Regions from separate parts of the Cupriavidus sp. 09_S30 genome, predicted to be linked through region 1. Evidence: riboswitches for the same ligand, from Rfam matches in the RefSeq annotation. Region 1 holds a riboswitch; the other holds the start of a gene.
What was found. A riboswitch is a leader RNA that binds a small molecule or an ion and turns the genes downstream of it on or off. The one in region 1 is predicted to bind ZMP and ZTP.
Positions count from the first base shown of each region.

Region 2: linked by a shared signal. The riboswitch ahead of AC1Z3O_RS30690 (LysE family translocator) and the one ahead of glyA (serine hydroxymethyltransferase) in region 1 are both predicted to bind ZMP and ZTP.

Region 1 covers NZ_JBXOWI010000001.1:633,727-648,046, reverse strand. The annotation lists gene tolA (cell envelope integrity protein TolA) at 1-592, opposite strand, end outside; gene tolR (protein TolR) at 613-1,050, opposite strand; gene tolQ (protein TolQ) at 1,071-1,754, opposite strand; gene ybgC (tol-pal system-associated acyl-CoA thioesterase) at 1,751-2,155, opposite strand; ZMP/ZTP riboswitch at 2,274-2,375, shown strand; gene glyA (serine hydroxymethyltransferase) at 2,499-3,746, shown strand; gene nrdR (transcriptional regulator NrdR) at 3,897-4,364, shown strand; gene AC1Z3O_RS03040 (hypothetical protein) at 4,961-5,380, shown strand; gene AC1Z3O_RS03035 (PilW family protein) at 5,377-6,387, shown strand; gene AC1Z3O_RS03030 (pilus assembly protein) at 6,384-7,025, shown strand; gene AC1Z3O_RS03025 (hypothetical protein) at 7,022-8,785, shown strand; gene AC1Z3O_RS03020 (type IV pilin protein) at 8,782-9,222, shown strand; gene AC1Z3O_RS03015 (pilus assembly FimT family protein) at 9,224-9,784, shown strand; gene ribD (bifunctional diaminohydroxyphosphoribosylaminopyrimidine deaminase/5-amino-6-(5-phosphoribosylamino)uracil reductase RibD) at 9,850-10,986, shown strand; gene ribBA (bifunctional 3,4-dihydroxy-2-butanone-4-phosphate synthase/GTP cyclohydrolase II) at 11,202-12,314, shown strand; gene ribH (6,7-dimethyl-8-ribityllumazine synthase) at 12,393-12,902, shown strand; gene nusB (transcription antitermination factor NusB) at 12,895-13,371, shown strand; gene AC1Z3O_RS02990 (pyridoxal phosphate-dependent aminotransferase) at 13,518-14,320, shown strand, end outside.
Region 2 covers NZ_JBXOWI010000002.1:2,340,918-2,355,237, forward strand. The annotation lists gene AC1Z3O_RS30640 (amidohydrolase family protein) at 1-162, opposite strand, end outside; gene AC1Z3O_RS30645 (sulfite exporter TauE/SafE family protein) at 207-962, opposite strand; gene AC1Z3O_RS30650 (MFS transporter) at 959-2,209, opposite strand; gene AC1Z3O_RS30655 (polysaccharide deacetylase family protein) at 2,268-3,146, opposite strand; gene AC1Z3O_RS30660 (fumarylacetoacetate hydrolase family protein) at 3,171-3,884, opposite strand; gene AC1Z3O_RS30665 (helix-turn-helix domain-containing protein) at 4,008-4,991, shown strand; gene AC1Z3O_RS30670 (Lrp/AsnC family transcriptional regulator) at 5,291-5,746, opposite strand; gene AC1Z3O_RS30675 (RBBP9/YdeN family alpha/beta hydrolase) at 5,865-6,413, shown strand; partial or broken gene AC1Z3O_RS30680 (MFS transporter) at 6,496-6,660, shown strand; gene AC1Z3O_RS30685 (alpha/beta hydrolase) at 6,732-7,691, opposite strand; gene AC1Z3O_RS30690 (LysE family translocator) at 7,824-8,456, opposite strand; ZMP/ZTP riboswitch at 8,477-8,560, opposite strand; gene AC1Z3O_RS30695 (hypothetical protein) at 8,785-10,062, opposite strand; gene AC1Z3O_RS30700 (LysR family transcriptional regulator) at 10,306-11,190, shown strand; gene AC1Z3O_RS30705 (tellurite resistance TerB family protein) at 11,105-11,620, opposite strand; gene ttdB (L(+)-tartrate dehydratase subunit beta) at 11,786-12,394, opposite strand; gene ttdA (L(+)-tartrate dehydratase subunit alpha) at 12,391-13,290, opposite strand; gene AC1Z3O_RS30720 (MFS transporter) at 13,338-14,320, opposite strand, start outside.

The sequences.
Region 1 (14,320 bases):
CCTTGGCCTTCGCCTTTGCTTCGGCAGCTGCCTCGGCCTTCGCCTTCGCATCGGCATCCGCCTTGGCCTTCGCCTTGGCTTCCGCTTCCTTGTGCTGCTGTTCCTTGCGTTGCTGCTCCTGCTGGGCAGCGAGCTGGGCGGCCTGCTGCTGCGCCGCCTTCTCCTTCTTCCTAGCCTCTTCCTTGCGCTGGGCCTCTTGCCGCTCGGCCTCTTCGCGCGCCTGGCGCTCACGCAGTTCCGCCTGCTTGCGCGCTTCCTCGCGCACCGCGGCCTCGGCCTGGCGGCGCTTCAGTTGCTGCAGGGCGATGTCGGCCTCTTCCTCCGCCTTCTGGCGCACAGCCGGCGCGGGCGGCACCGGCGCCGGCGGCACAACCGGCATCGGTGGTGGCGGCGCAGGCGCAGGCGCGGGCTCGGGCGTCAGGTCGGCGGCACTCCAAAGCTCCGCTTCGGAGCCCGCCGGTGTGCTGATCTGCCAGTGAACGCCGAAGTACAACACCAGCGCCAGGAGCAGGTGCATCAGCAGGGCCAGCAGGAAGGAACGCAGGGTTCCCTTCTCTTGCACCGGCTGGTAAGGGTAGGCGGCCTTTTTCATCGACGGCGGGCTGACTCTGGCTACTTGGACTTCACCATCAGGCCGACGCGCTTGACCCCATCGGCCTTCAGGTCGGACATCACGTCGAGCACGGCTTCATAGCGCACCGAGCGGTCGGCAGCGATCACCACCGGCTGGTCCGGGTTCTCGTTCTGGCGCTGATTGACAAAGGCGATCAGCCCCGGCTTGTCGAGCTGGCGGTCGAACGCGTTGCCGGCATTGTCCTTGCCGCGCGCGGTCAGCTTGCCGTCCTCGTGGACCGTCACCACGATGGGCGGCGTCTTCTGCTGCGGCGTGGCATTGGCCACCGAAGGCAGGTCGACCACGGCCGGGCTCACGATCGGCGCGGCCACCATGAAGATGACGAGCAGCACGAGCATCACGTCGATATACGGCACGACGTTGATCTCGGCGCTGGCACGACGGCGCGAACCGCCGCGACGCTGGATGGCTGCCATAGCTGGGCTCCTTGCTGGCGTCAGCGCGTCTGGCGCTGCAGGATGTTCAGGAACTCTTCGATGAAGCTCTCGAAGCGGATCGCCAGCCGGTCGATCTCGGTCGCGTAGCGGTTGTAGGCGATCACCGCCGGAATCGCGGCGAACAGGCCGATGGCCGTGGCCACCAGCGCCTCGGCAATGCCGGGCGCCACCGAGGCGAGGGTCGCCTGCTGGACGTTGGACAAGCCGCGGAAGGCGTTCATGATGCCCCACACGGTGCCGAACAGACCGATATAGGGGCTGACCGAGCCGACCGAGGCCAGGAAGGGCAGGTGCGACTCCAGCACGTCCATTTCGCGCTGGTAGGCCGCGCGCATCGCGCGGCGGGCCGCGTCGAGCAGCGCACCGGCGTCGTTGCTGCGCTCGCGTGCCTTGAGGAATTCACCCATGCCGGACTCGAAGATGCGTTCCAGCGCGCCGGTGTTGTGACGGTTGTTGACCGCGCTGTTATAGAGGGCCTGCAGGTCGCCGCCGGCCCAGAAATCGCGCTCGAAGCCCTCGGTCTGGCTACGCGCGGAACGCAGCGCCAAGTGCTTGCGGAAGATATAGGTCCACGAGAACAGGGACATCACCAGCAGCAGCGCCATGACGGCCTGCGCCAGCAGGCTGGCGTGAAGCACCAGCGTAATGATCGACAGGTCTTGCGTGACGGACACGGGATTCATCGGGCGGTCTTGATGGTTGCGAGGACGGGGGCGGGGATGGGGGCGGGACGGAACGTGACTTTATCTACACAACCGACGCGGATGGCGCCGGTCGCCAGCAACAACTCCCCGCGCCACGCTTCTTGGGCGAATTGGACCGAGGCCGGGCCAACCCGTTCAATCCGGGTACGGATCTCGACCTGGTCGTCCAGGCGGGCGGGCGCATTGTATTCCACTGCCGTGCTTCTGACGACGAAGACTACGCCCGCTTCGTCGGCAAGTGACTGCTGGCCGACTCCAAGCGCGCGCAGCCACTCGGTGCGGGCACGTTCGAAGAATTTCAGGTAGTTGGCGTAGAAGACCACGCCGCCTGCGTCGGTATCTTCCCAATACACGCGCAGGGTCCAGACAAAGTTCGTCATGGCCGCGATTGTAGCGGAGCCGAACCCCACCCTGACGTAAACCCTTGTATCCGCAGCCACAGTGCCTGGCAGGCGTCTTGCGGCCGGCCCGCGGCTCGCGTAAACTCGCGCCAACCATTCCATCTTGCGCGACTGGCGAAGTCAGTGGGCACTACCACGAGGAAGCGCAAGGTCTCTGGCGTGTAGTTTATAACGCCTGCCGCTCGCCTGGGCAGCGAATGGGAAGCAGGGTGCGCCCTGCGCCGGTCGGAAGTCCCGCCGGTGCTGGTCGCATGTGCCTTCCCCCGCGCGCCCTCCCCCCGAAGCTCAAGTCGGATCCCCTTTTTTTAAGACGAATCCCGCCATGTTCGAACGCAGCCGCTACACGATCGACCAGATCGATCCGGAACTCTTCGCCGCCATCCAGAAGGAAAACCAGCGCCAGGAAGATCACATCGAGCTGATCGCCTCGGAAAACTACACCTCGCCGGCCGTGATGGCCGCCCAGGGCTCGCAGCTGACCAACAAGTACGCCGAGGGCTATCCTGGCAAGCGCTACTACGGTGGCTGCGAGTACGTCGACGTCGTCGAGCAGCTGGCCATCGACCGCGTCAAGCAACTGTTCGGCGCGGAAGCCGCCAACGTGCAGCCGAACTCCGGTTCCCAGGCCAACCAGGGCGTGTTCTTCGCCGTGCTCAAGCCGGGCGACACCATCATGGGCATGAGCCTGGCCGAAGGCGGCCACCTGACCCACGGCATGGCGCTGAACATGAGCGGCAAGTGGTTCAACGTAGTCAGCTACGGCCTGAACGCCCAGGAAGACATCGACTACGACGCGCTGGAAGCGCTGGCCCAGGAGAAGAAGCCCAAGCTGATCATCGCCGGCGCCTCCGCCTTCGCCCTGCGCATCGATTTCGAGCGCATCGCGCGCGTCGCCAAGTCCATCGGCGCCTACTTCATGGTCGACATGGCCCACTACGCCGGCCTGATCGCCGCGGGCGTCTACCCGAACCCGGTGCCGCACGCCGACTTCGTCACCACCACCACGCACAAGAGCCTGCGCGGCCCGCGCGGCGGCGTGATCCTGATGAAGGCCGAGCATGAGAAGGCCATCAACTCGGCCATCTTCCCCGGCATCCAGGGCGGCCCGCTGATGCACGTCATCGCCGGCAAGGCCGTGGCCTTCAAGGAAGCGCTGACGCCGGAATTCAAGGCTTACCAGGAACAGGTGGTGAAGAACGCCGCCGTGCTGGCCGAGACCCTGATCGCGCGCGGCCTGCGCATCGTCTCGGGCCGCACCGAGAGCCACGTGATGCTGGTGGACCTGCGCGCCAAGAAGATCACCGGCAAGGAAGCCGAGAAGATCCTCGGCGACGCCCACCTGACGGTCAACAAGAACGCCATCCCGAACGACCCGGAAAAGCCGTTCGTGACCTCGGGCATCCGCATCGGCTCGCCGGCCATGACCACCCGCGGCTTCAAGGAAGACGAAGCCCGCCAGGTGGCCAACCTGCTCGCCGACGTGCTGGACAACCCGCACGACGAGGCCACCATCGCGCGCGTGCGCGAACAGGTCTCCGCGCTGACCCGCCGCTTCCCGGTCTACGGCTGACGAGACCTCGGCGCGCCGCCCTCCCCGGGCGGCGCCAGGTGCGGGCCGGCGCCTGCCGGCGCTGCCCGCCCCCTCCCCAATGCCCCCGCGCCATGACAGAATGACAAGACGCGCGGCGCGGCAGGTTTTCTCATCCCAAGGTGGTCAGGCATGAAATGTCCCTTCTGCGGTCATTCCAATACGCAGGTGCTTGACACCCGCATGTCCGAGGACGGCGACACGGTGCGCCGCAGGCGCCGCTGCGAATCCTGCGACCGCCGCTTCACCACGTACGAGCGGATCGAGCTCTTCTTTCCCGCCATCGTCAAGAAGAACGGTTCGCGCGAGGACTACGTCCGCGCCAAGCTCAAGGACTCCATGCGCACCGCGCTGCGCAAGCGCCCCGTCTCGGCCGAGGCCATCGACGACGCCATCACGCGCATCGAGGAAAAGCTGCTGTCGCTGGGACAGAAGGAACTGCTGAGCAGCCAGGTCGGCGAACTGGTGATGCGCGAACTGCGCAAGCTCGACAAGATCGCCTATATCCGCTTCGCTTCGGTCTACCGGAGCTTCGAGGATGTATCAGAGTTCAGGGAAGTGCTGGAGGAAATCTCGGCCGGCCCGAACCGCAAGCTCTAGGCGCCGCCGAGCGAAAACAGCGCGTCTCACGAGAAAGCTAGCCCTGGCTAAGGCGCCGGAGGGCGGTGCCAACACGCCCACCACGAAACCAGCCACGATTAGTAGGAAGTGGCGGCCAGCCTCGGTAACGGCAGGATGGTCTAACTACCACGGCGGCCCGGCATCAGGGGCCCAACCATCCATGCTCTCGGCATTGGCAGCGTCGACCACTTAAGCACCGGGCGCGGCAGCGACCAGCAGAGGCGACACGCCCACGACGGCTGGCGATAACCCAAGCGAGCCTTATTGCTCTGCCCCCGGCAGGGTCTGCTTTCTTTTCGTTAGTTTTCTTTGCAGAACGCAAAGAAAAGTGACCGGCAGCCCCCGAAGGGGGATGTCGTATGGTTGTTGGGTGCAAAGGCTGACGCCGCCTAGGACAAGGACGCAATGCCGCCACGCACGCGACATCGACAAAGAGGCCGGCAGATCGTGGTTGCCAGCGCCTGCCCTTCGCGCAGGCAGTCGGCAACATCATTAAGCAATCTCTTTACAGGCTGGCACATCGGCCCGCACGCCGATCCCTATCCTGAGCGGATACCAAGCCGATGGAGATTGCCATGCCAGCTTCCCCGCTTGCCGCTCTCGGCGCCCGCCCGCAACCCCGGCGGATCACGCCCATCGCACAGCTCGATCGAGGCTACCTGCTGACAGAGAGCCTCGTCGCGCTCGCGCTCACCGGCATCGCGCTGATGCCGATGGCCACGCTGGCGCCGCTCGCCGTCGACGCCTTGCGGCACTACGAGACGCTGGGCGCGGCCACGCGCGCCGCAGCGGAACTGGCCGAGGCGAATGGCCCGGACGAGGTCCTGGCCGGCCGGCAGTCGGCGGCCGAACGCAAGACACAACTGATGCACTGCGACCGGTTCGACGGCCGGGTCTGTCACCCCGGCCGCCGGCTGGCGGTCGCGCTGCTGCCCGCCATCCACCCCGGGGCGTCGGATGGCGAAGCGGCCGTGGCGCTGTGGAGCCGGCCTTGACCCGCGACGACTGCACCCGCGCATTGGCACGCCGGCCACCGTGCGTCCGGCCTGAAGGCCGCGTTTGCAGTGGCAGGCGCGGACGGCGTCCGGATACGCGCGGGATGTCCCTGGTCGAACTGATGGTCGGCCTTGTCCTCGGTCTGCTCGTGCTGGGCCTGGCGGGCATCGCCTTCCACGCGCTGCAGCTCGCCTACCGCCTGGCGGTCGACCGCATCCTGCTGGAGGAGCGGGGGCAACGCGCGCTCGCCATGGTCGCGCACCTCGTCCGCCATGCGGGCTGGCGCCCGACGGAGGCCGGCGCCCTTCCGGCTGGCGCCCCGCCGGCGCTCAGCGGCCGCGACGACTGCGGGCAGCCTGCCATCGGCAACGCACTGTCCTGTGGACGACGCGGCGTGGTCGCCAGCGACGCCATGCTGGTGCGCATGAGCGGCAGTGCTATGGCCGCCGATCCGACCGTCCCCGACCGGACCATGATCGATTGCAGCGGCTATCCGCTGGCCGCGCAGGCGGTCGACGATGGCGGCGCCGCCGTTGCCGGGCATGCCGCGGCCAACCTGCTGTATGTGGGCCTGGGCAATGATGGCGAACCGCAACTGCTGTGCCGCTATCCCACCCGCCGCAACGGCATGGCCCAAGCCGGCGCCTGGACGTCCGGCGCCCTGGTGCGCGGGGTGGAGACGATGCAGTTGCGCTACGGCGTCGACCGCGATGGCGACGGCGTCATTGACGACTATCTTCGTGCCGGAGAGCTCGAACGGCCCGGCGCCCCGTCCTGGACACAAGTCCGCGCGGTGCAGGTGGCCATGGTGCTGCGCGGCGAGCGGCCACTGCCCGGCGCCGGCACCTCCGATGCCCTGCCCCTTCTGCCGCGCCGCGCGCAGGACGCGGCCGCACCCGAGGGCAGCGACATCCTGTTCCATCCCGACACCAACCCAGGCCTGGTGCGCAGGGTGTTCGCCACCACCGTTCACCTGCGCAACCCGGCGAACGCCGATGTGCCATGAGCACGCCAGCGATCCCGCCGGCGCGATGCGCGCGCCAACGCTTCGGTGCGGCAACCATCCGCGGCGGCTCGACCCTGCTGCTCACTGCCGTATTGTTGCTGTCGAGCGCGGCCTGTACCGTCGCCTTGCTGTCCTTCCTGCTATCGGGACGGCAGCTTGTCACGCTGCAACTGGAACGGGAAATCGCCTTGCGCGCGGCCGATGCCGCCTTGCAGGACGCAGAAGCCGACATGACGAAGGCGCTGCGGGACACTGCGGCCGGCGTGAGCGTGCGCCTGTCCGACTGGCCCGCGCCGGGCCGGTGCGGCAGCGGTGCGCAGCGCGGCCTTTGCCGCCCCGACGGCAAAGGCGAGCCGCCCTGGCTGGCCTGGCTGCATGGGCAGGTGCCGGTGACCTCGCTCGGCGTCGCCTTCGGGGACATCACCGGCAACAGGCTGCCTCTGCTGCCGCCGCGGGCTGCCGGCGCCACCCTGCCACCGCGGTACCTGGTCGAACTGCTGCCGGAATCTCCGGAATACAGCCTGTTGAACGCCAGCTATGCGCAGCAGCCCTCCGCGCCACGCCTGCGCATCACCGCCATCGGCGTGGGCCGTCATGGCTTGGGCCGCGTCGTGCTGCAAAGCGAGTTCCTGCCATGAGCCCCATTGACACCGCGCGCGCCGCAATCGGCGCGATCGCAGCAATCACCGCGCTGGCCCTGGCCGCCTCTCCATGCGCGGCGGCGCCGCACGATGCTAGCGGGCCAACCGCGGCGCTGGAGCGCGTCATCCTGATCGAGGCCACCGACCGCCTGGTGGCTCGGACACTGCCCGCGGATGGCGCCGCCGGCCCCGCTCCTGTGCGGTGGCAGGCAAGCCTGCCTGGCCTCCGCCCGGAGCTGACTGACCTGCGCGATCTCGCAGCGGCAGTGCTCGTGCCGGCGCCACCCTGGATGCCCGGCCAACCCGGACATGCTGCCTTTCGCGCGCAACACAGCAAGCGCCCGTCCCTGATCTGGCTGGGCACTGCCGACGGCAAGATCCAAGCCCTCGACGCAGCCAGCGGCGCCGTAGTCATGACGACCGCGGCGCCGGCCGGCACCGGTGCTGGCGGCATGCCACGGCATCCGCGCAACCCCTGCCCGCGTCCGCAAGCCGCCGATGTCCGGCTGGGCGACGGCACCTGGCGCACGGTCTTGCTTTGCGGCATGACCACAAGAGAGATGCGTGACGCCCACGGCCTGGCCCAGCCGGGCAACGGCCCTCCAGCGCCGCGCCGGCAAACCCTGCCACCGCCAGGAGTCCGCATCTACGTGCTCGACATCTCGCGCGTCACCGCTGGCGAACCTCCCCCGGTGCTGCTGGTGCGCGAGACCTCGCCCGCGCTGCCGCTGTCCGCGGCGGGGCCGGTACGCGCGCTGGCGCTGGGCGACCCGCTGCGGCCACGCTGGCACGCCTTGAGCGCCATCGCCCACCCGCGCGGCGTGCCGCGCCCCGGCCTCGCCCTGTTGCCACTGGACCCGGACGCACCGGATATCGTCCTGCCCCTGCCCGCGCAAGCCTGCGCGGGCGGCGTCTCCGCTTCCCCGCTGCTGGCGGCGAGCGTGCTGAACGATGCCGCCGGCATTGCCCGGGCGGCCTATGCCGTCGATGCGGCCGCACAGCTATGGCGCTTCGACCTGCCCGACCTCGCTACCGGACCGGACCGCAGGCACGCCGCCGCCTGCCTGCATGCCCCGACTGCCGGCGCGGGCCGCCCGGGCGGCGGCGAGCTGCAGGAAGCGGCGCCTCCGCTGCTCTTCGCTGCCCCGGGCGGACATCTCGCCATCTACGGCAGCGGCTCCAGCGTGCACGCCGTATTCGACGCCGGCCCGCTGGCGCAACGCAGGGCCATGCCCGCCACGCCCGTCGAGGCCGACCTGGCGGAAGGTGGCGCCGTCGTGCTGCGCGCCCCTTCCGCGCCTCCCGCGCCGGGCACGCCAGGCTTGCCAGCCGCGCAGCCGAGCGGCTGGCGGCTGGACTTGCCGCATGCCGGCGAGCGCGTGCATCGCCTGCTGCCGGCAGGGCCTGCGCACCTCGCCATCGTCTCCGTCGATGGCACCGGAGGCCAACGCGCCTACCTGGTGACGGCGCGGCGCGGCGAGTCCTCCGGCAGCCTGAGGCCGGGCCTGCGCGCCATGCCCATTCGCACCGGGCAGGCGCTTGGCCCGCAGGCACATCTGCTGGTGACACAGGCCTCGCGCCTTGCCGGTCCGCCAACCCTGCCCGGCAAGCCGGCAACGGTGGAAATCACCTATACCCTGTGGGCCATCGAAGGCGGCATCGCCACCCCGCTGAATCGCATTCATGACGAGCGGCGCAAGGGGCGGCTGAGCTGGCGCGAACTGATTCACACGCCGGCATCGGAGCCGACCCCATGAGTGGCCGCTCCGGATTCACCGTGCTGGAACTGATGGTCGCGCTGGCCATCCTGGCCGTGCTGGCGGGCATCGCCGTGCCAGCCTGGCAACAGCACCTGGAGCGCGGCCGCCGCATGGAGGCGCGGGCGGCACTGGTGGCGGCCATGCTGGAACTGGAGCGCCTCGCGCTCTCCACAGCCAGCTTCGCCGCGCCCGGCGATAGGGGAAGGATTGCGGGCGACTGGCCACGCCCCGTGCCACCGCCGCCCGCGCAGCCACGCCACTTGCTGGTGCCCGCCGCCTGTCCGCAGGCGGGCATCGACCACTGCGTGGAACTGCGCGCGGTGCCGCTGCTGCCGGACGGCCATTGCGGCACGCTGATCCTGCGCAGCACCGGAGAGTGGCTCTCGCAAGCAACCGAAGCAGAACCGCCACGGCCCCTGCCGCCGGCGTGCTGACATGACACCGCCCGGCCCACGCCCGGCAAGCGGCGTGCCTCATGGCACCACCCTGGTCGAACTGCTTTGCTGCCTTCTGCTGCTCGCCATCCTCGGCGCCATGGCCTACCCTTCCTGGCAAGCCTGGCAGGCCCGCCAGCAAGTCACGCAGGCGGGCGACCGGCTGGCCGGCTCCCTCGCGCTCGCGCGAACGGCGGCGGCGGCCCGGCGCACCGAAGTCCTGGTCGAGCCCTTGCCCGGCGCAACCGGCTTCAACGGGGGATGGCGCCTGCGCATGGCAGCCGGCGACGACGGCGACGGCGACAAGGGCGAGGCCACCGTCTCCACGGTGCAACTGCACCACCGCTGCCTGACCGTGCGGCTGCGCTCCAGCGGCGGCGAATCCGCCTTGCGCGTGACGGCTGTGGGATACTCTCGGACTGAGCAAGGCGGTTTTTTCGCCGCCACCTTCATGTTGCGCTGCCGCGGCGAGCAGCGGCAGCTCAGGGTGGGCGCGCAAGGCCGGATTCGCATCTGCACGCCGGGGCAGGATCCCGACTGCGACACCGCCGGCCCGCCGTGAGCGTGCCGCTGACCCGCCGGCCTGCCGGCCACGGCAGCCAAACCGGGATCCATACCATTTCTCACATGTTCTCCGACACTGACCACGCCGCCATGCGGCAGGCGCTGGCGCTCGCCACCCGCGGGCTTTACATCACCACGCCCAATCCCCGCGTCGGCTGCGTGCTGGTCAAGCACGGACAGGTCATCGGCCAGGGCTCCACCCAGCCCGCCGGGCAGGACCATGCCGAGATCCAGGCGTTGAAGGACGCCGCCGCGCGCGGCTTCGACCCCACCGGCGCCACGGCCTACGTCACGCTGGAACCCTGCAGCCACTTCGGCCGCACGCCGCCGTGTGCCGACGCGCTGGTGCGCGCCGGCGTGGCGCAGGTGGTGGCGGCCATGGAGGACCCGAACCCCAGCGTGTCCGGACGTGGCCTGCAGCGGCTGCGTGCGGCCGGCATCGAGGTGCGCAGCGGCCTGTTCGAGAAGGAGGCGCGTGAACTGAACATCGGCTTCGTCTCACGCATGACGCGCGGCCTGCCATGGGTGCGCGTGAAGGTGGCGGCCTCGCTCGACGGCCGGACGGCGCTGCACGACGGCACCAGCCAGTGGATCACCGGGCAGGCAGCACGCGACGATGGCCATGCCTGGCGCGCGCGCGCCTGCGCCATCCTCACCGGCATCGGCACCGTGCGCGACGACGACCCGCAGATGACCGTGCGCGCGGTCGAGACGCCGCGCCAGCCCCAGCGCGTGCTGGTCGACTCCAGGCTGGAGGTGCCGCTGGACGCGCGCCTGCTGACGCCTGAGCACGGCCCCTTCGCCAAGCCTGTGCTGGTCTTCTGCGCGGTGGACGCACCGGAACGCCGCCAGGCGCTGGAGGCGCGCGGCGCCGAGGTGGTGATGCTGCCCAACGCGCAGGGCAAGGTCGAACTGCGCAAGATGCTGGAAGAACTGGGCCGACGCGGCATCAATGAGCTGCACGTCGAGGCCGGCTACAAGCTGAACGGCTCGCTGGTGCGGGAGCGCTGCGCCGACGAGTTGCTGGTTTATCTGGCACCCAAGCTGCTGGGGGATGCACAAGGCATGTTCCAGCTTCCCGCGCTGGCGCAGTTGCAGGATGCGCCGGCCTTCCGCTGGCATGAGGTCAGCCAGATCGGCGACGACCTGCGCCTGCTGGCCCGGCGCGCCGACCACGCCGATCACGCCGGCCACGCCTAGCGCGGCTCGCCAGGGGCCACAGTCCCCAGTCGGCGCGGGCCGCCCCATCCCGCCGTCGGGCCGCGCACGCCGCCCCGGCGCCGGATCGGGCCCGCTTGGCGTACAATACCGGCCTTGATCACGCCCCGCCCTGAGCGCGGCCGCAAGGCCGGCCCGGAACCTTGTCACGCGGCGCCCGTCCGCCTCCTGCCCGTTTTTTCTTCGTCCAGCATTCCATGACAATCGCCCGTACCGAAGACATCATTGCCGAAATCCGTGCCGGCCGCATGGTCATCCTGGTCGACGAGGAAGACCGCGAGAACGAGGGCGACCTGGTGCTGGCTGCCGATTTCGTCACCCCGGAAGCGATCAACTTCATGGCCAAATTCGGCCGCGGCCTGATCTGCCTGACGCTCACCGCCGAGCGCTGCGCGCAGCTCGAGCTGCATCCGATGGTGAGCCGCAACGGCACCCAGCACGGCACCAACTTCACGGTATCCATCGAGGCGGCCGAAGGCGTGACCACCGGCATCTCGGCGGCCGACCGCGCCCGCACCGTGCAGGCCGCAGTGGCACGCGAAGCCAGGCCGTCCGACCTGGTCCAGCCCGGGCACATCTTCCCGCTCAAGGCGCAGCCGGGCGGCGTGCTGATCCGTGCCGGTCACACCGAGGCCGGCTGCGACCTGTCGGCACTGGCTGGCCTGACGCCTGCCGCGGTGATCTGCGAGATCATGAAGGACGACGGCACCATGGCGCGCCTGCCGGACCTGATTGAGTTCGCCGAGGAGCACGGCATCAAGATCGGCACCATTGCCGACCTGATCCACTACCGCAGCCGCACCGAAAGCATCATCGAGCGCGTGGGCGAGCGCAGCATGCAGACGCCTCAAGGCACCTTCCACTGCATCGCCTACCGCGACAAGCCCAGCGGCAGCGCCCACCTGGCGCTGGTCAAGGGCGAGCCGCGTCCCGACTGCGAGACGCTGGTGCGCGTGCATGAGCCGCTGTCGGTGCTCGACCTGCTGGAAGTGGCGTCCACCACCCATTCCTGGAGCGTGGCTGCCGCGCTGGAAGCCATTGCCCAGGCGGAGCACGGCGTGATGGTCATGCTTAATTGCGGCGACACCCCCGAGCAGCTGTTCCGCCAGTTCAGCGCGCTGGACGCGCCGGAGAACCGGGCGCGCCAGAAGCACGACCTGCGCACCTACGGCACGGGCGCCCAGATCCTGAAGGATCTCGGCGTGGGCAAGATGCGGGTGCTGGCTTCGCCGCAAAGGGTGCCCAGCATGACCGGCTACGATCTGGAAGTCACCGGCTACCAGTCCATGGGCGCCACGCGCGCCGACTGATCGACTGATCGACCGAACCACCGAACATCCGGCGGCCGTGCCCGGCACGGCCGCCTTACCGAATACAGGAGAATCACGATGGATCACGGTTTCTATCCCAGCAACCTCGATGGCGAGGGACTGCGCATCGGCATCGTGCAGGCGCGCTTCAACGAGCCCGTCTGCGATGAACTGCGCGAGGCCTGCGTGGCCGAACTGGAAAAACTCGGCGTCGAGGGCGAGGACACCTTGGTGGTGACCGTGCCGGGCGCACTGGAAGTGCCGCTGGCACTGCAGAAGATGGCCGAAAGCGGCCAGTTCGACGCCCTGATCGCGCTGGGCGCGGTCGTGCGCGGCGAAACCTACCATTTCGAGCTGGTTTCGAACGAGTCCGGCGCCGGCCTCACCCGTGTGGGCTTGGACTTCAACGTGCCGATCGCCAACGGCATCCTCACCGTCGACACCGACGCCCAGGCGCATGCCCGCACCCGTGAAAAGGGCCGCGACTGCGCCCGCACCGCGGTCGAGATGGCCAACCTGGTGGTGGCGCTCGATTCGCTGCGCGAGCATGATGGCGACGAGGACGAAGACGAGGACGACGATGAGTGATGCGCCCCAAACCGGCAAGCCGGCCGCGCCCAAGGCACCGCCCAAGAGCGCGCGGCGCCGCTCGCGCGAGCTGGCGCTGCAGGGCCTGTATCAATGGCTGCTGAACCGCAACGACATCGGCGCCATCCAGGCACACCTGCACGATGCGCAGGGCTTCAGCAAGGCCGACCGCGAGCATTTCGACGCCCTGCTCAACGGCACCACGCGTGAGGAAGCGCGCCTGACGGCCGCCTTCGAGCCCTTCCTGGACCGCACCGTCGATGAGCTGTCGCCGGTGGAACGCGCGGCGCTGCTGATCGGCAGCTACGAGCTGGTGCATTGCATCGACATCCCTTACCGGGTTGTGATCAATGAGGCCGTCGAGCTGACCAAGACCTTCGGCGGCGTCGAGGGCTACAAGTACGTCAACGGCGTACTCGACAAGGTCGCCGCCCAAGTGCGCGCCACCGAAGTCGCCGCGCGGCGCTGAGCGCCTGACGCGCCCGCGCGGCGGCCATGCCGCCGCAACAAGGGGCGCCAGAACGCCAACAGCAACACCCGCCGCGGCGGGTGTTGTCATTTTCCCCACCTGAACTGATCGCGGGCCGCCACCTGCCCCACAGACCCCACAGACCCATGGACCTGCAGCGCATCGCCACCGCCTCCCGCCTCGCGCATATCGCGCCCTTCCACGTTATGGAACTGGCCAAACAGGCCGCCGAGCTGGAGCGCGCCGGCCGCCACATTGTCCATATGGGCATCGGCGAACCGGACTTCACCGCCGCCGAGCCGGTGGTGCGGGCCGCCGAGGCCGCGATGCGAAGCGGGGTGACGCAGTACACGGGCGCGCTGGGCATCCCGGCGCTGCGCGAAGCCATCGCCGGCTACTACAAGACGGCCTACGGCGTCGATGTGCCGGCGCGCCGCGTGATCGTCACCGCGGGGGCCTCGGGCGCCCTGCTGCTGGCCTGCGCGGTACTGGTCGAGATCGGCGCCGAGGTGCTGATGCCGGACCCCAGCTACCCGTGCAACCGGCATTTCGTGGCCGCCTTCGATGGCGCGGCCCGGATGATCCCGAGCGGCCCGGCCGAACGCTTCCAGCTTACCGCTGCCCAGGTGCAGGCCAACTGGGGTGAGCGCACGCGCGGTGTGCTGCTGGCGTCGCCCTCCAACCCGACCGGCACCTCGATCCTGGCCGACGAACTGCAGCGGATCCTGCAGGTGGTGCGCGAACGCAAGGGCTTCGCCATCCTCGACGAGATCTACCAGGGGCTGTCCTACGACGCGCCGCCCGTCACGGCCCTGTCGCTGGACGATCAGGTGGTGACCGTCAACAGCTTCTCCAAGTACTTCAATATGACGGGCTGGCGCCTGGGCTGGCTGGTGGTGCCCGACGCGCTGGTCGACGCCTTCGAGAAAGTGGCGCAGAACCTGTTCAT
Region 2 (14,320 bases), on a different contig from region 1:
AGTGATGACCATGCCATTCCTGATCAGGTAGGTGCCACGACGGGCTCCGGGCGCTGCGGATGGCGCGCCGCCCCGCGCCGAAGCGACAAGCGAGGGGATCCCTGTTGCCACGGCAATCATTGCGCCGGCGGCCTTGGTAAATGCTCTTCTTGTGGTTCTCATCTTTGTCTCCCAATACGACGCGGATTGCAGGAAAATAGGTGTCGTCAACGCGTTTTGAGAAAAAACGCGATGGTCATGGCCAGCCCTGTCAGGACCACAAAGCCGCGTACTACAGCCGGCTTCAACCGCCGCGCCATCGCGCCGCCGAAATACCCGCCGGCCGTAGCACCAGCCGCCATCCATAGTGCATGCGTCCAGGCGATGGCGCCGCTTGCCGCATAGATGACGACGGCCATCAGTGTCAGGATCACGGAGACGAAGTTCTTGATGCCATTCATTCGGCTCAAGTCGGTATGCCCGAGCGCGCCGAGCGTCGCCAGCAGCAAGATACCGAGACCCCCGTTGAAATAACCACCATAGATCGCGACCGCAACGATGCCGATGTCCGCGCCCCATTCGCAGCGAGCATTGGCCGCGGGGCGTCCTCTGCGCAGAAGCCATGGCCCACAGGCAAAGAGAAGTGTCGCGGCCAATAGCAGCCAGGGCACGATGCGGCCGAAGGCGCTGTTCGAAGTCGATAGCAGCAACGCTGCGCCTGCCGCTCCGCCCAGCACCGACAGCAGACCCATCCGGACAAGCGAGGGCGACATCGGCTCGGACAGTTCCTTGCGCAGGGCCCAGGCACCAGCCACGTAGCCGGGCAGGAGCGCGGCCGTCCCAGTGGCGTTGGCAGATACCAGCGGCACGCCAACCATCGCCAAGGCCGGCAGCGTCAGGAAACTACCGCCGCCTGCCACGGCATTCAGCGTACCGGCCAGGGTCGCCGCGCCACCGAGCAATACCCAATCGACCGGCGTCATGGCTTGGGCACGGGCAGAGACATGCGATCGATCCGCAGTAGCATCGTGAGTACTATTCCGATGACCGATAGCAAGGTGATCTGTATGAAGCCGGCCGCGCTCCAGCCAAAGCGCGCCGCGATGCCGCCGATGATGTAGCCCGCGAAAGCGCCGGCGCCGTAGAGCGTCGTCACGAAGACACCGGTCGCCCGGTTCGTGAGCGAAGCGCGCACGGCCTTGATGTGGTATCCGGCCAGGTTCACGTACAGCACGCCACTCACCACCAGTCCCCAAACAAAGGACAACACCGATTGGACCACCATGCCTGTCGGCCCCGAGAACAGAAGGATGCCGAGCAACCCGGCCCCCGCAAAGCTCAGCGACAGCACCAGCTTGGGATGAAAGCGGTCACCGAGCCAGCCGCCAAAGATGGAGGCGAACACCCCGCATCCGAAGATGCTCATGACCCGGCCCGTGTCTGAAGGCGTGTAGTGCAGATGCTCTCGCAGAAAAGTGGGATACATGCCGAGGTAGCCATAGATGCACAGTCCGCCGATGACGCTCATCGCGGTCAACAGTACCGTGTTCCGGTTCCACATCGCCGTTGCACCGCGCGTGTCGATGCGCATGTCAATGGTGCTGGCCTTCTCGGTCATGCGCTTGCTCACTGCAGCCGCGATCAGTGCCATGGCGGCGAATCCGGCCAGGCCGAACACCATCAGCGGCAGGCGCCAGTTGCGGTCGAAGCCAATCAGGTGCCCACCGAGCAGCGGCCCTACGATGGCACCGACCCCGAAGGAGAAGTTGATGGCACCGACTGCAGTCGCGCGGAATCGCGCAAAATAGCTCGCCGCTGTGGCGATAACCACGGTCAGTTGCATCGCCTCGCCGATACCGGTAGCAGCGCGGTACACGATCATGTCGCCGAAGCCGCTCGAATAGGCAGTGAGCAGCGTGGCGAGCGAGAAAACCGCGATGCCGAGCTGCAGCACGGATTTGCGCGACCACCGCGCCAGCAGATATCCGGTCGGCACCCCTGCCAGTGCCATCCCAAGCGTGAAGATGGTCGAGAGCAGGCCGGTGTCGGCGAGGCCGAACCCAAACTCCCTTCGCACGTCCGCGGCGATCAGCGGAAAGATCTGCCGGTCCATCGCATTGAGCGCGTAAGAGGCGAGCAGCACAAGAAACATGCCGATCTCCAGTGCTGTGACGGGCGTTTCGTTGCGCCCCTCACCGGTCAGCGGATTGGCCGATGTCGAGGAATTCACTTGGTGTCTCCTTCTCGTCAAGCGAGATTTTTTTCGGGTTGCCGGCAGCTCTGGCCGGCTATAGGTCGAGTCGTGCCGCCTTGTACCAATCGAGGATTTCTTCCCCAGTAAGGAAGGCGACGTCGTCGCGCGCCCGGATGTGCGCCAGCGCCTCCCGAAAGTAGCGCAGGCGGTGTGGCGCACCCATGATGTACGGATGCACAACCAGCGCCATCACGCGGGCCGAGCTCTTCGCATCAGCGTAGAGCTGCTCGAACTGGTCGATCGCGCGGTCGCGATACTCGCTGGCCTTGTGATGCTGAATCAGCATCATCGCTACATCATTGCACTCTTGCGTGTAGGGTACGTTCACGATGCGGCCGCCATCGCGCGTCATCAGTTCCACCGGCTGATCGTCGAGCACCCAGTCGCACACATACTCGTAGCCTTGCTCTGCAAGGATGTCCGGCGTGTTCCAAGTTTCGGTGAGCCCCGGGCCAAGCCAGCCACGCGGGCGCTTGCCGGTATAGGCGCGAATGGCTTCGGTGGTCTTCGCGATGTCGATCGCTTCGTCGGGCACCTTCTGCATGTTGCGCTGCCCGAAGCCATGACCGATAAACTCCCAGTTGCGCGCCTTCGCCGCCCTGGCGATAGGCTCGTACGCATCGATCGCGGAGCCGTTGATGGCAAGCGTGGCGCTGATCCCCAATTCGTCGATGACGTCCAGCATGCGCCAGAAGCCGACGCGGTTGCCGTATTCGTGCCAGGCCCAGTTCGGGATATCGGGCATCGGCGAGCCGCCGGCGGGAGGCGTGAGAACCGTGCGCGGCATGGTCTCGTTGATATCCCACTCCTCGACATTGACGATAACCCAGACAGCCAGGCGCTTGCCGCCCGGCAACGTCAAGGCCGGACGCTCTGAAATAGCCGAATACGAGATGCGTTCAAGGGGCTTCATGGTGTGTTTCCGTTGACGTGGTACTCAGACAATCTCGACCTGCAAGGGGGCGAGTCCTTCAATGCGGCCAGTGAGCCTGTCACCGCGCTGCACCGCGCCGACGCCTTCGGGGGTGCCGGTGAAGATCAGGTCGCCGGGAAGCAGGCGGTATTGCCTGGACAGTTCGCTTACGATTTCATGGACGTTCCAGATCATCTTCTCAAGCAGAGAGTCCTGTCGCACAGTCCCGTTCAGCGCCAGGCTAAGTGTCCCCGAACGGAGATGGCCGACCTGCGTTACGGGATGGATGGGACCGCATGGCGCCGAATGGTCAAATGACTTCCCCAGTTCCCACGGCAGGCCGCGCTTGTTGCATTCGCGCTGGCGGTCCCGCCGTGTCATATCAAGACCTGCGGCATAGCCGAAGACATGGTTCAATGCCGTGTCCGGCGACACGCTTACCGCTTCGCTGCCGATGGCGACGACCAGTTCAAACTCGAACTGAAAGTCCTCGGTAAACGTCGGATAGGGGACGCGCCCATCGGTGACAATGGCATCAGCCGGCTTCTGGAAGAAGAATGGCGGGTCGCGTTCGTCGCCCTCCCCCATCTCCCGAATATGGGCAAGATAGTTACGCCCCACGCAATAGACGCGCCGCACCTGGAAGCGTTGGTCGCTGTCAACGATATCAAGGAAGGTTGGGGCAACGCTCAGGATCTCGGTCGACTGCGCGATGTTGTCTGCACTGGTACTAGGCATATGGATTGTCTCTTAGTAAGATGTTCTGACGGAGTGGCTAGAGTTTAGAGTTGAGGTCATTCAGTCTCAATGCACAGGCTTGCGAAAAAATGTGCAATCCTTGCGATCCTTTGCCCCTTTCCCATGCACCAGGCGCATCCCTCGAACGACCCGCTGCCACCCCTGCACCACAACGGCGAAAAGCGCGCTTCCATCCGGAACTACACCATGGCGGCCCGGGCGCAGAGCGCCTACTTTGGCATCCACGATCAGAGCAATTGTCTGCCGAATCCGGTACCGCACCGTCACGAGTACTTCCAGATCTACGTCAACATACAGGGCGAGTCCACTCACTACATCGGGGACCAGCAGCGTCCCATTCGCTCCGGCACGATAAGCTTCGTGCTACCGTTCGTTGTTCACTACATTCCGAATCCAGCGGACGGCCAGTTCTACGTGATCAACATCAGCAAGGAGTACTTGCTGCCATCACTTAATCTTGACGTTTTCGCGCTCTCGGACGTGCCTCTTGCGCACGCGCCAGAACTCGCCCCCTTCCGGTTTCAGCATTGCCTGGATTTTCAATTCGATGATCTGGACACGCATTACCTTCAGCAGCTTTGCGAGCGCATGGCACAAGAGGCGCTGCAATCGCCGAGTGGCGACACGGCCAGCAACCTGTTGATCCGCAGCCACCTGCTAAACCTGATTGGCATGGTATGGCGACGCCATGGCGACAAGATCCGTAGTTGCGAGGCTAGCGGACGACATCTGCAGCCGTACAAGCAATCCGTGCTTCGCTGCATGCGCTATATCACTGACAACCTCTCCGGGGAACTGACTCTGGGCGATGCTGCGCAAGCCAGTCATGTGTCAGCAACCCACCTGGCCCACCTCCTGAAGAACGAAACCGGAAAGACTTTTCTGGAACTGGTGACTGAAAGGCGGATTGAGCGGGCAAAGAGCTTGCTGGTTTTCACATCCGCTTCCGCCGCAGAAATCGGGCAAAGCACGGGATTCGGCGAACCGAATAACTTTGCCAGGCGGTTTCGGCAGATCGTAGGGTCGACGCCGCTGGCATTTCGACGCCAATTCCAGGGCGTGGGCGCGCGCATCTGGGTTGAGTAGGCCCAACTGTCAAACAGCGGTTGGAACGCAGGAGGGAGCGCGTCAATTCGTGACGCCTGCACGATACCGGTCGGAGCGCGCAGCACGCTCGTGTATCTTCCCGGCTTTATAACCAGTTTTTCGGCACGGACAAGCAACCCAACGTACCTGCACGGACGCGCTCGGAAGTAGTCCGGCTAGTGCCGCCCGGATGGCTGGTTGAGATTGCGGTCACGGCGAGCCGCGTGCCATCGCGCAGCGCACGATAGACGCAGGGCTGGCCACCGGTGCCGTGACAGGAGTACATCCATATTGATGTACTACCTGATTTCACCAATCGCCTTGGGCGGGTAGCTTGCCAGTACGATCGAGGTCGTCACAGGTCCGAATCTGGCCAGCGCGTCGATGACGGTTTCCAGCTGCTTCATTCTTTCAACTACCACACGAACAATGAAGCAGTCGCTGCCCGTGATGCGATGCGCCTCGATGATCTCAGGCATCGCCGCAAAGGCCTTCAGGCACTTCGCGATCTGCGCATGACTCGTTTGTATGCGGACTAGCGCGGAGATATCACGACCGATCAGCCCGGCGTTGATTCTTGCCGAGTAACCTTCGATCACGCCTTGCTCCTCGAGTCGCCTGATCCGGGCGCTGACAGCTGGTTGCGACAGTCCGATCTGCTTGCCTAGCTCGGTATTCGTCACGCGCGCATGCGTTTGCAGCGCCTCGATAATGCGCCAGTCGAGTCGATCCAGTTCCACCTGCTTAGGTTTCATTCGTGCATGCCCCTCAATTCCGTGCATTCGAAGCCCGTGGGCAACGATTTCATTGGTTCGGCTATTCTGGCAGAGACCATCGGCTTTTACACTGGATACTCATTCAGGGGGGCTAAACATGAGTCGACGCGTTCTGATCGTGCCTGGTCACGGCAATTCGGGAGCAACACACTGGCAAAGTGTCTGGGAGGCTGCGAAGCCGGGGCACTGGCGCCGCATGAAGGTGGAAGACTGGGATCACGCGGTCTGCGACGAATGGGTAGCGGCAATCGATCGCGAAGTGGCGGCTCTCGGTCCTGATACGATCATCGTCGCTCATAGTCTCGGGTGCCTCGCGGTTGTGCATTGGGCCACGCGTTACGCCGCCGCCATTCGAGGGGCACTGCTCGTAGCTGTTCCAGACCCATCGGCATCGGCCTTTCCCAGCGCCTTCAGCATCGGGTTCTCGCCCGTACCGTCAGCAAGATTGCCCTTTCGCAGTATCTTGGTTGCAAGCAACGACGATCCCTATGCAGCAATCAGTTATGCACAGTCCTGTGCCAGTACATGGGGTAGCGAATTTCTCGACGTCGGAGCACGCGGACATTTGAATGCCGCCAGCCAACTGAATGACTGGGCTGAGGGATACCGGCTCCTGCAGCATTTTGATGCGAGCGCACCTACCTGACAGGCAATCTCGCGAGCGAATATCTGGTCGCAACTTTGGGACGTCAACGTAGGAGCGATGTCATCGTCTGCGGGCCTGGAGGCTGACCGTGCCGCCAGGCTGCCTGCTGGCTGGCGCGGGCCTGGGCATCACCAATACGCCTGTGACCAACACCACGACGGGTTCGGTGTCGAGCGCGCGCGCCGGCATGATCTCCCTGGCCATCAACATCGCCTTGATGGGATTTCTGCTGGTACAAGGGGTATTGCCAGCCATGACCGGCCACCAGTGGGCAGTGATGCGCCGCTGACCTCGTCACCACAAACCAATGTCACGCGGTCACGCGCGCGATCGGTTGCTGGCAATCTCCTGCAGGAATCGAATCGAAGCCTGTTCCAATTGGGCGATGCCTGGCGCCTCCACCGGAAAGTGACCGCAGTTTTCCAGCATCACCAATCTCTTCTCGCCCTTGATGCGGTCAAAGAACTGCCGGCTCGATTCGAAATCCGTCCAGCGGTCGTTTTCGGGGTGTGCCAGCAGGAGAGGACAGTAGTCGAAGTCCTCAGGCTCAATGTCCGGCCGCACGGCGAAAATTGACTGCATGAAGTTGACCGGCACACGTACGCCGCCGCCATGAGGATCTTCGGCAACGAACCGGTTCAGCGATGGATCGTTCGACATCGCGCCCATTTTGGTAAACCACTTCACGGGCAGTCTCAGTCCGCCGATCAGAGGGGCGCAGAAGGGCAACAGGGGCATCATGACGTGGCACACCAGCGCATTGCGGGCAAACTGCCGTTTCACCAGCGGCGAGCGCGGATCCGCAAGGGTCGTGGCGATCACGCCAGCAATCGGGCCGCCACCCATTCGCGCCGCGCACAGGTAAGCCAGATAGCCACCAAGGCTACCGCCGCACAACACTACGCGCCGCCCAGTGTTCCGGTATTCGATGGATGCCAGATCGCATAGCAAGTCGGTCCACGCCTCGTAAGTAACCAGTGAAGCAGGCGCCTGACTCAATCCATATCCCGGTAGATCCGGAGCTATTACCTCGTAGCCGGCGCCGTGCAGCAGCTTGCCAATCGGCGCGAACAGCCGGCCATACCCTCCACCTCCATGCACTACGATCACCGTCAGCGGCGATGCAACGCAGGGAAATCGATCAACATGGATCGATGCTCCTTTCCAGGGGAGCCGCTCTTCATTCGGGCTGTTGGCGGCGGTGACTCGCGCATGTGCGGGAAAAAACGATTGGTACTGCTTCCAATAGGTTTCCGTCTTGTAGCTTGCCTGGGGCATCGGTAGATGATGTGCGGAACGCGGTATCCGGGGCGATCACTCAACTGTTGGGGGCGTGGAAGGCCAGCATGAATCCGCGTTGTGCAGACCTTCCTTGACGCAGGGGAAGACGTACGCCGATGCGGGTCGTTGCTATTTCCTGGATTCGAATGCCATCCGCACCGCCAGACCTGTCAGAACGCCTCCCATCAGCCAGCGCTGCACCGACAGCCACGACGGGCGTCCTGACAGGAAGATAGATATCGATCCGGCTGTCGCGACGATCAGTGCATTCACAGCGAGGCTGATCGAAATCTGAACGCTGCCGAGCGCCAGCGATTGGGTAAGAACACTGCCGTGTCCTGGCGTAATAAACTGGGGAAGCAGAGACAGATACATGACGGCGATCTTGGGATTCACCAGGTTAGTGATAAACCCCATGCCAAAGAGCTTCCTCGGGGTATCGACCGGTAGGTCGCGCACTGCAAACGCGGACCGCCCGCCCGGTTTGACCGCTTGCCAGGCAAGATACAGAAGGTACAAAGCGCCGCCAAAGCGAAGCGTGTCGTATGCGTAAGGTACCGCAAATACGAAAGCCGTGATTCCGAATGCCGCACAGAGCATATAGAACACAAAGCCCAGAGCAACGCCTCCCAACGAAATGAGGCCTGCGCGTCTACCTTGGCAAATTGAGCGGGAAATTAGATAAATCATGTTCGGCCCCGGCGTTAACACCATTCCCAACGCCACAAGAGCGAACATGAGCAATTGCGTGAAATCAGGCATAACCCATCTCCAAAGATAGTAGGTAATGCCCAGGCGCGCGGCGGCCAACAACCTCACGCTCCCCGATAGTGCCCTATCTGTATGCGCCAGTCACATGAGTGCAGAGATCCTAGCACGTCTTCTGTTTCCACGAGGACCAAGGCCACGTATGGGATGGGGGAACTGCGCCCGCCAGCAGTGAATCACCAACCATGGTATCGCCCGACTCCCTTGCCATGCGTCGACACCTCGTTGAGGCCACGAATTCAGCAATAGTGGCCCCGTGTGGGGCATGACAGCCAAGGCACCGTGTTCCTTCGGGTTGATGTTTAACTCAGAGCCGAACATTTCAGAACATCAAGCCAAACAGTTGCTTCAGGAGGTCTTCAAGGGGCATCAAGGTCAGCAGAAGCGGTGCGATGGGAGCGAGTAGAAAAGCTGCCAGCAGCAGGATAGCGTCGCGGCCGAATGGTGCAAGACGCATGTTGCGGACGGCTCCATAGCTGTGATTCATATCTGCCAGCGACTGAAGATCAGAACTGCCCAAAAGTGACTCATCGCCAAGTGCCCCGCCCCGCAGCCATTTGAGATCGAATTGGCGCACGTACTTTGCCGCAAGCACGCCATACTCTCCGAGGCCCGTCCGCTTCGTCCGCTCAAGCTGTGGGGAAAATACCAGTAGTGGGCCGAGCACAATGCACAGGAGAAAGATAGCAATCGCCGCGATCTCCATCTTGAAATCCGGTAGCTCCGCGCCGAGGAAGACGATTCGGTTGGCAAATTGGCCCGCAAGCATGGCGCCATGCGCGAGAACCAGCGGGGCGAACGCGTAGATCGTATTGGAAAGGAATCCCACGCCACCGACCCTGTCCGGGTGAGTGGGAATCAGTTGGAGATCTATGCGGGAGACTTGCCAGAGAAACCGCATCCAGATAAGCAGCCGAAAGTACCAGCGCACCAGCAGGAACTGGAAAATCGGCAGGCTCACATAGCCGTACCATAAGCCGGCGAGGGAGAGATCGGCGCCGGCCCAGGACGGCAACCCATACCAGGTAGTTGTGTCGAGGGCAGTATATTGACGCCAGACGACTAGCACACCGACACCGTAGACCACTACGAGCAGGAGCACCTCGGCAAGCGCTGAGTTCCGCAGGCGAAAAGCCGATGCAATGGCCTCACTGAACCGTGGCATTGCAGCTTCGGGAACCAACTTTCGCTCCAGGAACGCATGGCCGATGCGACACATGCGTTGGTGCACCACATACTCCGCGACGATCAGTAGCGGCAGTACGACGAGGAAGCGGATGTGGACCTCAATATCGGCCAGGAAGGGTACAGCTACGCTGTTCTCGAACAGATGGCTTTCCAGCGCGGAAAGAACCAAAAGTGGCAGCCAGGCTAGAAGCGAGATAACAATCACGCGCCGGTGCACCATGGTCATGGCATCGTCGGACAAGCGCGCTCGTCTTAGTAGCTGGAACAGCGGTCCGCCCAGGACTAAGGAAAAATCCTGCACCTTCATGAAGCTTCCGCCACCGCTCCCGCTCAGGTGAGGCGCAGTGATGGGCGCATAGCGCTGCTCCGAACTCTTAAGCTTCCATTGCCATTCTTTCTGGATTTCGGCCATTTGCACTCCTTGGGCGCTGTGCTCGGGGCCCCAGGTCGATTGCGCCGCGAGATAGATGGGTTATCGGCTTGCCGATGCCGGACACACAAATCAGACAGCGGCAGGTCGGAGTCGTCTTCGGACCACATCGTGACTTCGTGGTCGCCAACTCACGCATGCCACCATGATCCGCGATCTTGAAATTCGAAAAAAACAGCAATAGCCTGAATGACAGTTCGCTTTTGGTGAAGCAAGGGCGCGGAAGTGCTTAACTATCGTCACCTACACTACTTCTGGGTCGTCGTGAAGGAAGGCGGTTTCACCCGGGCTGCCGAGCGGCTGGGCATCGCAGTCCAGACGGTCAGTGCGCAGGTCCGCGAACTGGAAAAGTCGATGGGGCATCAATTGCTCAAGCCAGCCGGCCGCGGCGTCACCATGACCGAGGCTGGCCAAGCGGCGTTCATCCGGGCCGAAGAGATCTTCAGGATCGGGCGGCTGATACCAGAGGAAGTGAGCCAGGCAGCAACCCTCAAGATCGCGCGGCTCGCCGTCGGACTTTCTGACGATATTTCCAAGCTAGCCGCGCACGCGATTCTTGAACCCGTGCTGGATACCCCATCGTTGCGCTTGCTTTGTCATGAGGGAAACTACGAGCAGTTGCTTTCCGCCCTGGCCCTGCATCGCCTCGACCTGGTGCTGGCCGGACAGCCGGCGCCGTACAACGCCAATCTTCGCCTGACCAGCGAGCGCCTGGCGGAGTGGCCCGTGGACTGGTATGAGCCGCTCTCTCTGGCTCTAGCACGCCAGGATTTGCCCCCCTTTCCACATTGCCTTGCCGAACTACCGGTGCTGCTGCCCATCGGGCATTCGGCGCTGCGAGCAAAGCTGGATGCCTGGTTCGACGCTGAAGGGATCCGCCCACGCATCGTTGGTGAGTTCGCCGATAGTGCACTGATGGCGATCTTCGCCGCGCGCGGCATGGGCGTGTTCCCGGTCAGCGAATTGCGCGCCGGAGAGCTGACATTACTGCAAGGTCTCCAGTGGCTCGGCCGTTCGGAAGGCGTCACAGAGGAGATCTTCGGCATTCAGTCGCAGCGTGGCCAGCATCACCCGCTTGCCCAGCAAGTGCTGGCCGCCGCACGGCGCTGAGCAGCTCGCGCGGAATGGGGCTCATGGTATGGAAGCCATGCTCTGCGGCTAGAGGCCAATACCTGAGTGCCGCTGCCAACACTGCCATTTCGCCATCTGCCCAATGCCCGTCGGCGTTCACAACCTCCAGGCAAACGCGCAGCAAGGTCCGTTGCAGGTGCGGCTCGTCGATTTCGGCCATCAGGGCGGCAAATACGGACTCAGAAACGGGCGTTGGCGCTTGTCCCGTGTGGATGGTGCCCAGTACGTAGTCCTCGCAAAGCGTCTGTACGATGCGTTTGAATTCGCGAGGATGAAGCCCTAGCTCGCGTGCGACATCGACCTTGTCCAGGGCCTTGTCTTCGGAACAGCAGACGTGTCCGTCCGCGATCTGCACGAGGGCGACGATTCGAGCCGCAGCTTGCGGGCTGTTTCGGGGGTAGTTGCGCATTCGCTTGCTCCTTCGGAAGGAAGTGTTGAACGAGCGCACAGTGTCGGCCCTGAATGGCCCGATAAAAACCAAGGTATCGTTGACTGCTGCTTCGAAAAAACCGAAGTAACGATGTGGTCTCGCCGCATCAAGAGGCCGGTTCGCCTCCTGATGCGGGGGCCGGGATCACCTGATGAAGCCCAGTTCCTTGCTGATCCGCTCGAGGATCGGTGCCTTGCGCGCGTTGAACTCGGCCTTGTTCTGCTGGATCAGGTTATTGCCCTTGGTATCGATCGAGATGATCAACGGCCCGAATTCCTTGACCCGGTTGATCCAGAGTGTCTCCGGCATGCCAAGGTCCTGCCATTCGGCGCCTTCGATTTCCTCCACCTGCGTTGCTGCCAGCACGGCGCAGCCACCGGGAAAGATCGCGTGCACGGCCACGTTCTCCTGGCAACCTGCCGCGGTTTCCGGTCCCATGCCGCCCTTGCCGACAATCAGCTTCACGCCGGTTTGCCTGATGAACTCGCGCTCGAACTTCTCCATCCGCATGCTGGTCGTCGGGCCGATCGACACCATCTCGAAGCCGCCGTCTTGCTTCTTGCGGACGATCGGGCCCGCGTGAAAGATGGCGCCGCCCTCGAGATTCACGGGAAGCTCGCGCCCCTGTTCGATCAGGCGGCGATGCGCCACGTCGCGGCAGGTCACGAGGCGTCCTGTGAGATAGACCACATCGCCAACGTTGAGGCTCGCAAGGTCTTCGTCCTTGATGGGGGTAGTCAGGATTTTCTTCACAGAACGACTCCTTCGTGGGAAATGATTTCGTAGGACATGTCGGCGTTGATCCGGATCTTGCCGCGGCGGTGCGCCCAGCAGCCGGTATTGACGGCCACGCCGATCGTCGACGGATGACGGGCGGACGATTCGATGTTGACGCCCATGACGCTGTTGTTTCCTGTCAGGCCCTGCGGACCGATGCCGACCTCGTTGAGGCCCTGCTCCAGCAGGTCTTCCATGAGCGCCGCACGAGGATTTGCGCTTTTTGAATCGACTGGCCGCATGATCGCGAGCTTGGAAAGCCGCGCAGCCGTCTCGACCGATGTCGACACGCCCACGCCGACCAGCAGCGGCGGACACGCATTGACGCCGCGCTCGGTGATGACATCCATCACGAATTCCGCGACCCCCTCGTAACCCTGACCTGGCATCAGGACCTTGGCCGCGCCCGGCAGCGTACAGCCGCCGCCGGCCATGTAGACGTCGATGGTGCAGCTATCGAGGCCCGGCACGATGCGCCAGTCCAGCCACGGGATCTGGGTACCGGTATTGGTGCCCGTGTTCTTTTCATCGAAGGTCTCGACGGCGTTATGGCGCAGCGGCCCCATGCGGGTGGCCTCGGCGGTGGCTTCCTTCAGGATCTCTTCCAGCTCGCCCAACAGCGGGAAGTTGGCGCCGGCCTCGACGAAATACTGGATGACGCCGGTGTCCTGGCAGCTCGGGCGATCGAGCTTGTCCGCGGCTTCCTGGTTGCCCGCCATCGAATCGTAGATCGACTTCGCCAGCGGATTGGTTTCCATCGTGCGCAGTTCGGCGAGCTTCTTCTTGACGTCCGTGGGAAGACGCTTGCCGATGTAGGCAGTGAACTTGGCCATGGTGTCCGTCAGGGACTGGACTGCTGCTTCGGTGTCCATGTGGTACTCCTTGTGATATGCGGGGGGTTATTGGGGGTGCAATGCGTTCAGTGAACTGTCGCGTTCGGCTCGTTCGGCGCGGTCGCCTCCGGCTTCTGCGAAGAGGCCAGTACGAGAGTCAGCACAGCGGAAAGCACGAGCAGGCCTGCGACGAAATAGAGTCCGCCCGCGAAGCTGCCCGTCTGGTCCTTGATCCAGCCGATCATGGCGGGGCCGGCAAAGCCACCGAGGTTGCCGATCGAATTGATGGTGGCAATGCCCGTCGCGGCGGCCGCGCCGGACAGGAACGCCGTCGGCATGGTCCACAGGGGCGGCTTGGCGCAACTGATGCCCACATTGACGAGCGTAAGTGCGGCGATCAGCCCGACGATGCTGTTGGCGCTTGCCGCGACCACCAGGCCCACTGCGGCGGCGACACAGGCCAGGATGACGTGCCAGGTGCGTTCGCCGGTGCGGTCGGAATGGCGGGACCACAGGACCATGGCGATGACCGAAACCATCGGAGGAATGGCGTTGAGAAAGCCGACCGTGATGGACGAAACGCCCAATTGCTTGATGATCTGCGGCGCCCAGATGCCGAGTGTGTAGAGACCGGCCGACGTGCCGAAGTAGATCAGCGCAAGGGCGAGCACCCGCGGGTCGGCGAGGCCGCGCAGGATGCCGTGGCTACCGTGATGCCCCTTGCCGGCGGCCTCCTCTCTCATGGCCTTGACCAGCCAGGCACGTTCGTCGTCCTTCAGCCAGGTTGCCTGCTCGGGGCGATCGGTCATGTAGAAGAAGACCACGACGCCAAGGATGACTGCCGGAATCGCTTCGAGGATGAACATCCACTGCCAGCCGGCCAGGCCCATGACGCCATTCATTTCCAGCAGCGCAGCAGAGAGCGGTGAGCCGAGGGCAGTGGAGATCGGCGCCGCGGCCATGAAGAACGCCGTCACGCCGGCCCGGTGACGTGCGGGGAACCAGTAGCTCAGGTACAGGATGATGCCGGGGAAGAATCCTGCCTCGGCCGCACCGAGCAGGAAGCGGA